Regions from separate parts of the Shewanella sp. N2AIL genome, predicted to be linked through region 3. Evidence: predicted binding sites of a transcription regulator. Region 3 holds the regulator's gene; each other region holds the start of a gene.
The links. The regulator LexA, encoded in region 3, represses DNA repair genes until DNA is damaged. The targets are predictions, from matches to a motif close to TACTGTATNNNNATACAGTA.
Positions count from the first base shown of each region.

Region 1: dinG (ATP-dependent DNA helicase DinG) is a predicted target of LexA. The motif match lies at 1,791-1,810, and genes of this name have one in related genera.
Region 2: recG (ATP-dependent DNA helicase RecG) is a predicted target of LexA. The motif match lies at 1,885-1,904, and genes of this name have one in related genera.

Region 1 is NZ_JALBYT010000014.1:72,130-75,302, reverse strand. Features, by position in the region: gene dinG (ATP-dependent DNA helicase DinG) at 1-1,767, opposite strand, end outside; gene MO387_RS10395 (DNA polymerase II) at 1,888-3,173, shown strand, end outside.
Region 2 is NZ_JALBYT010000016.1:24,263-27,435, reverse strand. Features, by position in the region: gene MO387_RS11170 (sensor histidine kinase) at 61-1,140, shown strand; gene MO387_RS11165 (response regulator transcription factor) at 1,140-1,736, shown strand; gene recG (ATP-dependent DNA helicase RecG) at 1,921-3,173, shown strand, end outside.
Region 3 is NZ_JALBYT010000013.1:93,130-96,302, forward strand. Features, by position in the region: gene plsB (glycerol-3-phosphate 1-O-acyltransferase PlsB) at 1-739, opposite strand, end outside; gene lexA (transcriptional repressor LexA) at 900-1,520, shown strand; gene MO387_RS09945 (SulA-like leucine-rich domain-containing protein) at 1,517-2,029, shown strand; gene coxB (cytochrome c oxidase subunit II) at 2,431-3,173, shown strand, end outside.

The sequences.
Region 1 (3,173 bases), on a different contig from region 3:
GAAACTGCCGGTGCCGAATAATATGCTCGGTTCGCCTTTATCGCACTTAGCTTTATGATGTTCGAGTAACTGTTGCCGTGGCGCATTGCCTTGAATAAGCAGCTCTGTGGTGAGTTTACCTTCAAGTAATTCAACCACTTTTTCCATCTGCCAGTAGGAGGCGAATAACACTAAGGTGGCCATTTCTCCTTCAATCAGAGTAATGATTTGCTCGGCAAGTTCTGCCGTATAGGCATCATCCGTCGGCTCAGTGCGCATTTTAGGTAAATAAAGTGTCGCGTTATTGGGATAATCGAAGGGCGATTGTAAGGCTAAATAACGGCTGCCATCATTGAGTGACAACCCAACTTGATGCACAAAATGGTCAAAGTTATTGAGTGCGCGCAGCGTGGCGCTACATAAGACTACGCCTGCGGCCTTTTGCCACAGCATGGATTCCAGCATAAAACCGACTTCAATGGGCGAGGCGCTAAACAGATAATCCGCTTGCTTACCTGTGATGAGCTCGACCCAGCGCGCCATAGGGGCACCTTTATGTTTATCTTCCTTGGCCATCATCTTCCACAATTTTTGCAGATTCTCGAGTCTTTGCAGCATAAAACCAGTTTCGGCCAATAGTGCTTCGGATTGATGTTTAGGAATGTCGCCATCTTTAATCGCTTCGGCCAGCAGTGATAGCATTTTATTAAACTGCTTGAGGGCAAGATTAGAGGTCACAGCAAGGTTTTCGGCCAGAATAAGTAATGAGTCCGGCAGTTTGCCGTGCTCAAAACGCAGACGGTTTTCAGGATTAGCAAAGTGCTTAGTCTGGGTATCGCAGTAGTGGGCCACTTGATTGAGCTGGGCGATAAGATCGCCTAAGTGATCCTGCATCGCCTGCGCAGGGGCAATGATGTTGTTGCTCTTTATTTGGTTTTGTAACTTAGCGCAGGTTTTGCCAATTTTTTCGAGCCAGTCGCAGGCGCCCCTCAGCGTGGCCTGTGCGCTGGAGAAATCCCGCGCCACAATGGGTAAGTGATGTGCCTCGTCGATAACATAAAACACGTCTTCGGGATCGGGCAAAATCACGCCGCCACCTAATTCTAAATCGGCAAATAACAAGCTGTGGTTGGCGATGAGCACGTCCCAGGTATCGACATCTTCACGGGCCTTATGGAACGGGCAATTTCTGTGGCTGGCGACTTGGCGATGACAGCTGTGTTTGTCGCAGGCGATTTGTTGCCACAGGTGATCGGGCAGCGGCACGGCTAAGGTATCGATTTCGCCGTTCCAGCGACCTTCGTTATAGTCTTTTAACAGGCCATGCATCATAGCCACTTGGCTATTGTCAGGCTTAGTTTGCCACATGGCCATTTGTGTACTGTTGTCGTCACCGATGAGCATCGCCAGTTTCGATAGACACACATAGCGTTGTCGACCTTTGACTAGGCCAAAGCGGAAATTTAAACCGGATTGCTCAAGGAAGAAGGGCAAGTCTTTATGTAGTAATTGTTCTTGTAAGGCAACGGTCGCGGTGGCGATACAGACTTTTTTCTTGCTCGCTAATGCCAGTGGAATGGTACCGAGAATATAAGACAATGATTTACCAATACCAGTCCCTGCTTCGACCACAATAATGCGCCTATCTTTGTCATAGTCGCCGGCGAGGGTCTTAGAGATTTCCGCCACCATATAGTTTTGTTCGCGGCGCGGCCTAAAATGAGGCAAGGCGGTAGCGATATCCTTATAGATGGCGCGGATCTGGGTTTTTACATTGTCAGGTAACATGCGTCACTACTTTATCGAATTAATGCTGTACATAATAACAGTGATTGCATAGCCTAAGAAACTTTTCTGCCATTTGGTGGCATTTAAATTGAGTAGCTATACGATTTGGGAACCAATGCGATGAAGCCTGAGGCAACAGCGGCCGTTAGTGTACAAGGTCGAGTCTTAACACGCCATGCGATTCATCGTCATGGGAGTTTAGTGTTGCAGTATTATCTGGCGACCGCCCAAGGCCCTGTGCTGGTGGAAGTGCAAGGCACTGAACACATTTGTTTTTGTCATCAAACGGATGTGGCGGCTTTACAGTTACAAACGCCGGGTCAAGCATTACGGTTTGTGCCGTTAGCGCTCAAAAGCTTTAAAGGCGGCTCCGTCAGTGGAGTTTATGCAAAATCCAGCAACAGCTTACGTACCTTACAGCGCATCGCAAAAGATGCCGATATCCCTTTATTTGAAGCGGATATTCGCCCTGAACAGCGTTATTTAATCGAGCGGTTTGTGGCGCTGGATGTGGCATTTTTAGGGCATTTCTCTGCGCCGACTAGCGACAGTCTTGAGGCTAACTCGCTGCCCGTGTTTATCGCCGAGCGGGCTAAGAGTATTGCCCCTTTAACGGCGGTGAATTTACGCTGTATCTCACTGGATTTTGAATGCAGCTTTGAGGGCTTACTCTATTCGGTGGCGCTATATGGTCAAGACAGTGGCCGAGACGTGGGGCAAGGCAGCCTCAAGCAGACTTATGAAAAAGTGATTATGGTGGGCGAAGCTGAATCAAACGCCCCCGAATATATTGAATGGGTGGCCGATGAAGCGGCGCTGATCCATCGATTAATTGCGTGGTTCCATGAGTTTGATCCTGACTTTATTATCGGTTGGTCAGTGGTGAGTTTCGATCTCGCGCTGTTGTCACGCCGTGCATTATTACACCGTATTCCGCTCACCATTGGCCGCGGCGGCGCCAAGCTTGATTGGAAAGTTGACAATAAGTTTCGCCCAGAAACCTTAGTCTTACCGGGCCGTGTGGTACTCGATGGTATCGATTGGCTTAAAGCCGCTTTTTACCACTTTGAGCGTTTCTCGTTGGAATTTGTGTCGCGGCAACTATTAGGTGAAGGCAAGGCCATTCATAACGTCGATAATCGCGTTGAAGAAATTGACCAGCTGTTTAAGACCGATAAACAAGCCTTAGCGCATTACAATCTTACCGATAGCCGCCTAGTGTGGGATATTTTTACTCACACTCAATTGTGGGATTTTGCCCTCGCGCGTGCCGAACTGACAGGTTTAGAACTGGGACGGGTAGGGGCTTCGGTGGCGGCGTTTAATCATTTGTATTTACCACATTTACATCGCGCGGGTTATGTCGCTCCAGCAGAGCCTGTGAGTCAGGGCATTGAAAGTCCTGG
Region 2 (3,173 bases), on a different contig from region 3:
GTCACCTTCGGGCATTCAACGAACAACGATTAACAGTCAACACAGTTTCATAGAGGCATTATGATCAGCACGCATCTTCAGCTCGAACGAAAACTCGCTTGGGTGTATTTGATAAACTTAGTGTTTTATCTTATTCCGCTTGCCATCAATACGTATCCAGCATGGAAAATCGCCCTTAGCTTTGCCGTGCTCGTTCCTTTTATTGCCAGTTATTTTTGGGCCTATAAGTGCAATCAGAATAGCGCCTATCGCCCCATTCTGATGATGGTGGCCATCGCCACAGCAATCACCCCAATCAACCCAGGATCTATCTCGTTATTCACCTTTGCCGCTTTTTTCATTGGCTTTTTTTACCCTCTCAGAACCTGTCTGTTGGCTATTGCCGCCTTAATCGGCCTGTTGTTTGCCCTCAATGAAATTTACGACTTTAACAGTTACTACTTTCCGCTTTACGGCTCAGGATTAGTGCTCGGTGTAGGCATGTTTGGCGTAGCCGAACGCAGGCGTCATCAACATAAATTGAAAGAACAGCAAAGCACGCAAGAAATTAGCACCTTAGCGGCTATGGTTGAGCGAGAACGCATTGCCCGCGATCTACACGACATCATGGGCCACAGCTTGTCTTCGATTGCGCTTAAGGCGGAACTGGCAGAAAAACTGCTGGCAAAACAGCAATACCAACTGGCCACAATCCAGCTTAATGAACTCGGCCAAATTGCCCGCGAGAGCCTCAGCCAAATTCGCCACACCGTATCTGACTACAAACATAAGGGTCTCGCGGATAGCGTGACACAACTGTGTAAACTATTGAGGGAAAAAGGAGTCAGTGTCGAGCTGACAGGCAATATCCCTAAACTGCCCGCCAGAATGGAGAGCCAGCTGGGATTAATTGTCACTGAACTGGTGAATAATATTTTACGCCATAGCGGCGCAAGTCAATGTATTATCGACTTTATTCAGCAAGCAGATAGGCTAGTCGTTGAGGTCAAAGATAATGGCACAAGTAAACCTATCGCTGAAGGCAATGGCCTCACGGGGATACGCGAACGTCTTGACAGCTTAGGCGGCAGCTTGAGCTATAATCTCGAACAGGGATATGCATTTACCGTCAGTTTACCTTTGCAGGGAGCAACAGATTAATGAAGATTTTATTGGCGGAAGACCAAGCCATGGTGCGAGGCGCACTCGCGGCACTCCTCACGCTTGCGGGAGGCTTTAATATCACCCAAGCGAGTGACGGCGACGAGGCCCTAGGCCTACTCAAACAGCAAAGCTTTGATCTCTTGCTAACCGACATCGAAATGCCCGGCCGCACAGGCCTAGAACTGGCAACTTGGTTAAAGGATCAACATAGTCAAACTAAGGTCGTGATCATCACCACCTTCGGCCGCGCGGGCTATATCAAACGCGCTATCGAAGCTGGAGTCGGCGGTTTTCTACTAAAAGATGCGCCCTCGGAAACCTTAGTCAACGCGATTCAACAAGTTATGGCGGGTAAACGGGTCATCGATCCTGAACTGGCCATGATGGCAATTGGTGACGCCGACCCACTCAACGATAAAGAGCGCCGCGCCCTACGCCTCGCCAGTGAAGGCAAATCCACCGCCGACATCGCCGAAACCCTTTTTATCGCCGAAGGCACAGTGCGTAACTACCTCTCCGAAGCCATAGCTAAACTCAATGCTAGCAACCGAATCGATGCAGCACGCATCGCCAAACAAAAGGGCTGGCTGTAATCACGCTCACGGTTAACTACTCTTTCGTTCATATCGACAATTTTTGCGGCCTTAGCCGAAACCTAAGGGCCGCAAACTGACGTTAGTTATGCTAGCAAATAAGTCCCTCATTCTGCTTGAGATTGCCTTACGCTTATTCTCTGTTAATATATGTATAAATTCACAGTGATTGAGTGCTAACGACTTGCAGCAATTGGATCTTGTTCCGATCACCGACCTCAAAGGCGTCGCCAAAAAGGTCGCGGAGAAACTCGCAAAGCTCGGCATCACAACAGTACAAGATCTGCTGTTTCACTTACCCCTGCGCTACGAAGACAGAACCCAAATCTATCCGATTGCCGCCCTTATGCCCGGCAGTTACGGCACCATAGAAGCTGAAATCCAATCGACGCAAATCATCCAAGGCCGCAAGCGTATGCTGGTCTGCAATGTGCGCGACGATACGGGTAGCTTGAGCCTGCGCTTCTTTAACTTTTCCGTCGCCCAGCGTAATGCCATGCAAAACGGTTTGATGATCCGCGCCTACGGTGAAGTGCGCCGTGGCGGCCATCAAGCTGAGATAGTGCATCCAGAATATAAAGTCGTGTATCCCGGTGAAGATGTTCATCTGAGTGATACCCTAACGCCGATTTATCCCACAACTGAGGGCTTAAAACAGGCAAGTTGGCTCAAGCTGACCGAGCAAGCTTTGGTATTGCTGGAAGATGGCGGCTTAACTGAGCTGCTGCCACCGCAGTTGCAACCGAATAACATTAGCCTTAAACAAGCGCTGCAGACGCTGCATCGGCCTCCTGCGGGGATATCTCAGTTCGATTTAGAGTTAGGCCAACACCCTGCACAGCAGCGACTCGTACAGGAAGAATTACTCGCCCACAATCTCAGCATGTTACGCCTAAGACAGCGCAGTAATCTAGACGCTGCCGTCACCATGCAGGCCACGGGGCAGTTGCTCAATCCCTTCCTTGCCGCTTTGCCTTTTAAGCCCACAGGCGCCCAGCAAAGAGTGGTGGCCGATATAGGCAAAGATTTAGAAAAGCCGCACCCTATGATGCGCTTAGTGCAAGGGGATGTAGGTTCAGGTAAAACCTTAGTCGCGGCGATGGCTGCGCTGCAAGCGATTGAAAACGGTTATCAAGTTGCCATGATGGCGCCAACAGAACTATTGGCCGAGCAACATGCGACTAACTTTGCCGCTTGGTTTGAGCCACTCGGACTTAAAGTCGGTTGGCTGGCGGGTAAACTCAAAGGCAAGGTCAGAGCGCAATCCCTTGCGGACATAGAATCCGGCGCCGCCCAGATGGTGATTGGTACCCATGCCATCTTCCAGCAGCATGTGGTCTTTAGCAAACTTGCGTTAATTATCATAGATGAGCAGCACAGATTCGGCGTACACCAACGCTTAGGTCTGCGTGAAAAAGGCGTGAGCCAAGGGTTCCA
Region 3 (3,173 bases):
CTTGGGTCTCAGAAATCTTTTTGTTGGCCGCTTCTTCTTGAATCGCTTTACGCAGCGACTCGGATTTGAGCAGCGAATGAAACAATGCTTGGCGATTTGGCAGCACAGGCCCTGTCATCACCTTACGTTGACGGCGGAAATGCACCCGCGCGACCCGCGCTAATTTATGGGCAATCCCCATGTCAGTGCCGTGTTCGTCGGCCATGTATCGCAGAGATACCGCATTTGAAAACTGTACGAAGTTATGTCGACCTAAGAATAAAATCATCAAGCATTTGCGCAGCCAAGTCGGGTTTTCCCGCTCAAACACAGCCGCCTTCATAGTGTCGTCTTCTTTCCCTGGCGTGCGGCCCCAATATAGGCTTACGGGCACCAGTTGAATGTCTAATTCAGGGCGTTCCTTATGCACGGCCAATAAACGCATAAAGCATTCGAGGAAAGGCTCGTTACCCGCACGCTCACCAAACAGCGGCTTACGCCCTTGAAGGCAGACAACCCGAGGCGCGATTACACCATTTGCCACTAAAGGCTCATAGGGGCTCGGCAGTCCTAACTTAGCCGTAATTTCGCTCAGGGCAGCGATGTCACTCAGCGATTCCGTTTTCATCACATAAGCAAGGGGTCTGGAGGCATCCAGATTCAGATCGGCAAAGGGATCCTGAGGCACAACAATAGTGTGCACTAAGTGTTTTTGGATCCAGCGTAATGATTTCAACCAAAGAGAGTCGTGTTTAGGCATTATTCTTATGCAATTAAGTACGTTTACTAGCCCGGTAGAATACCAGACTATGGGTAATATTCGCTAATTCTCTCCAACATAGCTAAAAAGTGGTTAATACTTGCGCTGCAAATAATACTGTATATACTAACAGTAACTGTATAGAAAAACAGGAAACACCATGAGACCTTTGACGCCACGCCAAGCTGAAATTTTAGAGCTAATTAAACGAAATATTGCCGATACTGGCATGCCACCCACTCGGGCAGAAATCGCGACCCGTTTAGGTTTTAAGAGCGCCAATGCGGCTGAAGAGCATCTTAAAGCGTTGGCGAAAAAGGGCTGCATTGAGATCATGCCAGGCACATCGCGGGGCATTCGTCTGACTGCGGAAGTCGAAGAAGTAACTGAAACAGGTTTACCGCTTATCGGTCAAGTAGCCGCTGGCGAACCTATTCTCGCCCAAGAACATGTTGAACAGTACTACCAAGTCGACCCAAGCATGTTCCATCCCGCCGCCGATTTTTTACTGCGGGTTAAAGGCGACAGCATGAAGAATATTGGCATTCTCGAAGGAGATTTGCTGGCTGTTCATAAAGTACAACAAGCTAGAAATGGTCAAGTGGTTGTCGCTAGAGTCGACGACGATGTCACTGTTAAACGTTTCGAAAAAAAAGGTAATGTGGTCTATCTACACGCCGAAAATGAAGACTATTCCCCGATTAAAGTGGATTTAGGCTATCAAAGTTTAACAATTGAAGGACTCGCCGTCGGTGTGATCCGTAATGGAGATTGGCTATGAACAAACTACTTGGCAATGCACCCCGCCATCCGGGCTTGTGGCTCGATGAAGTCCGTGATGCCGACTATGACTGGCACCATGCACCTATCGCCTGCATGCCAACTAAGACTCAAGGCCGCCAAGAGTTAATCCATTTGAGTGCGCAACTCGCCCAGTTAAGCCAACAGGGTCGTTGGTTAGTGCTCATCAACCCACCGAGCATTGGCTACAAACAAATGCTCGCCAATGCAGGCGTGCGTATGGACAGAGTCTTGCTGGTGCACGCTAAAGATGAAGTCGAAACCCTGTGGGCAATGGAAAAAGCCTTAACAAGTGGTACGTCCAGTGCAGTTATTACTTGGACCCAATCACTGGATGCACGCGATAATCGTCGCCTGCAAATCGTGGCTAAAAGTGCCCGCGCCATGGGTATAGTGCTTGAAGACGTAAACAGTCACTTACACGGCGACGTACGCATTGAGCAAGGCAATCTCTTCGGCCAACAATCTTTTTTTAGCGCTGTACATTAAATATTCATTTATTTTTTACCTTGAAAGCCGCCTCGCCTATGAATGTGAGGCTTTTTTTTGGCAATTTTTCAGACAATTAGATAAATAAGTGATCTTGATCAATATTTAAACAGCAAGTATGGTTGATTTAGTCGGCGATGATATATCGCCGCCCGTGGCAAATAAATCGAGCCGTAATCGAGTTCAAAATGCCACTAAAAATAGAGAACAGATTTATTTCAGTCGTATGTGCCAGCGTGGCTAATACCAGCAGTAACAATACTTAATTAAAAGTAACAGCCGCCAACGCACGTTGAAGTCAAAAACGCTTTTTTGGGAACTGAAGAGTTTGCATAGAGTTGAGACTTACTGTGTTGCTCTTCTTTGTAGTTGCTATTCGCAATTGGCAGAGGAGAAGTCTTGTGAAGCAATTGTTGTATTGTTTACTCGTGGTGTTATTCGCACCACCGTTGGCCGCCGCGGACATGCGGTTCAACATGACCCCTGGCGTAACCGAGATCAGTGGCAAGGTTTATCACTTGCACATGACCATCTTGTATATCTGCTGCGCCATTGGCCTTGTGGTCTTTGGCGTGATGATTTACGCCATGATCAACCACAGAAAATCCAAAGGCGCTGTCGCGTCGCACTTTCACGAAAGCACTAAAGTTGAAATCGCTTGGACGATTCTGCCATTTATCATTTTGATCTTAATGGCGATTCCAGCGACAAAGACCTTAATTGCGATGGAAGATCCCAGCGACGCCGATCTGACCGTTAAAGTCACGGGTTCCCAATGGAAATGGCATTACAGCTATTTCGATCAAGACATTGATTTTTACAGCATACTCGCAACCCCTAGAGCCCAAATCGACGGTACCGAAACCAAAGGTGAACACTACCTATTGGAAGTCGATAAGCCGCTCGTACTGCCGATAAATCGCAAAATCCGCTTTTTGATGACCTCTGAAGATGTCATCCATTCATGGTGGGTACCTGCTTTTGCCGTGAAGAAAGATGCTAATCCTGGGTTTATCAATGAGGCCTGGACTCGCATAGACAAACCCGGCATTTACCGTGGTCAATGCGCGGAACTCTGCGGTAAAGACCATGGTTTTATGCCGATTGTAGTGCAAGCCTTACCCGAAGCCGAGTTTGAAGCTTG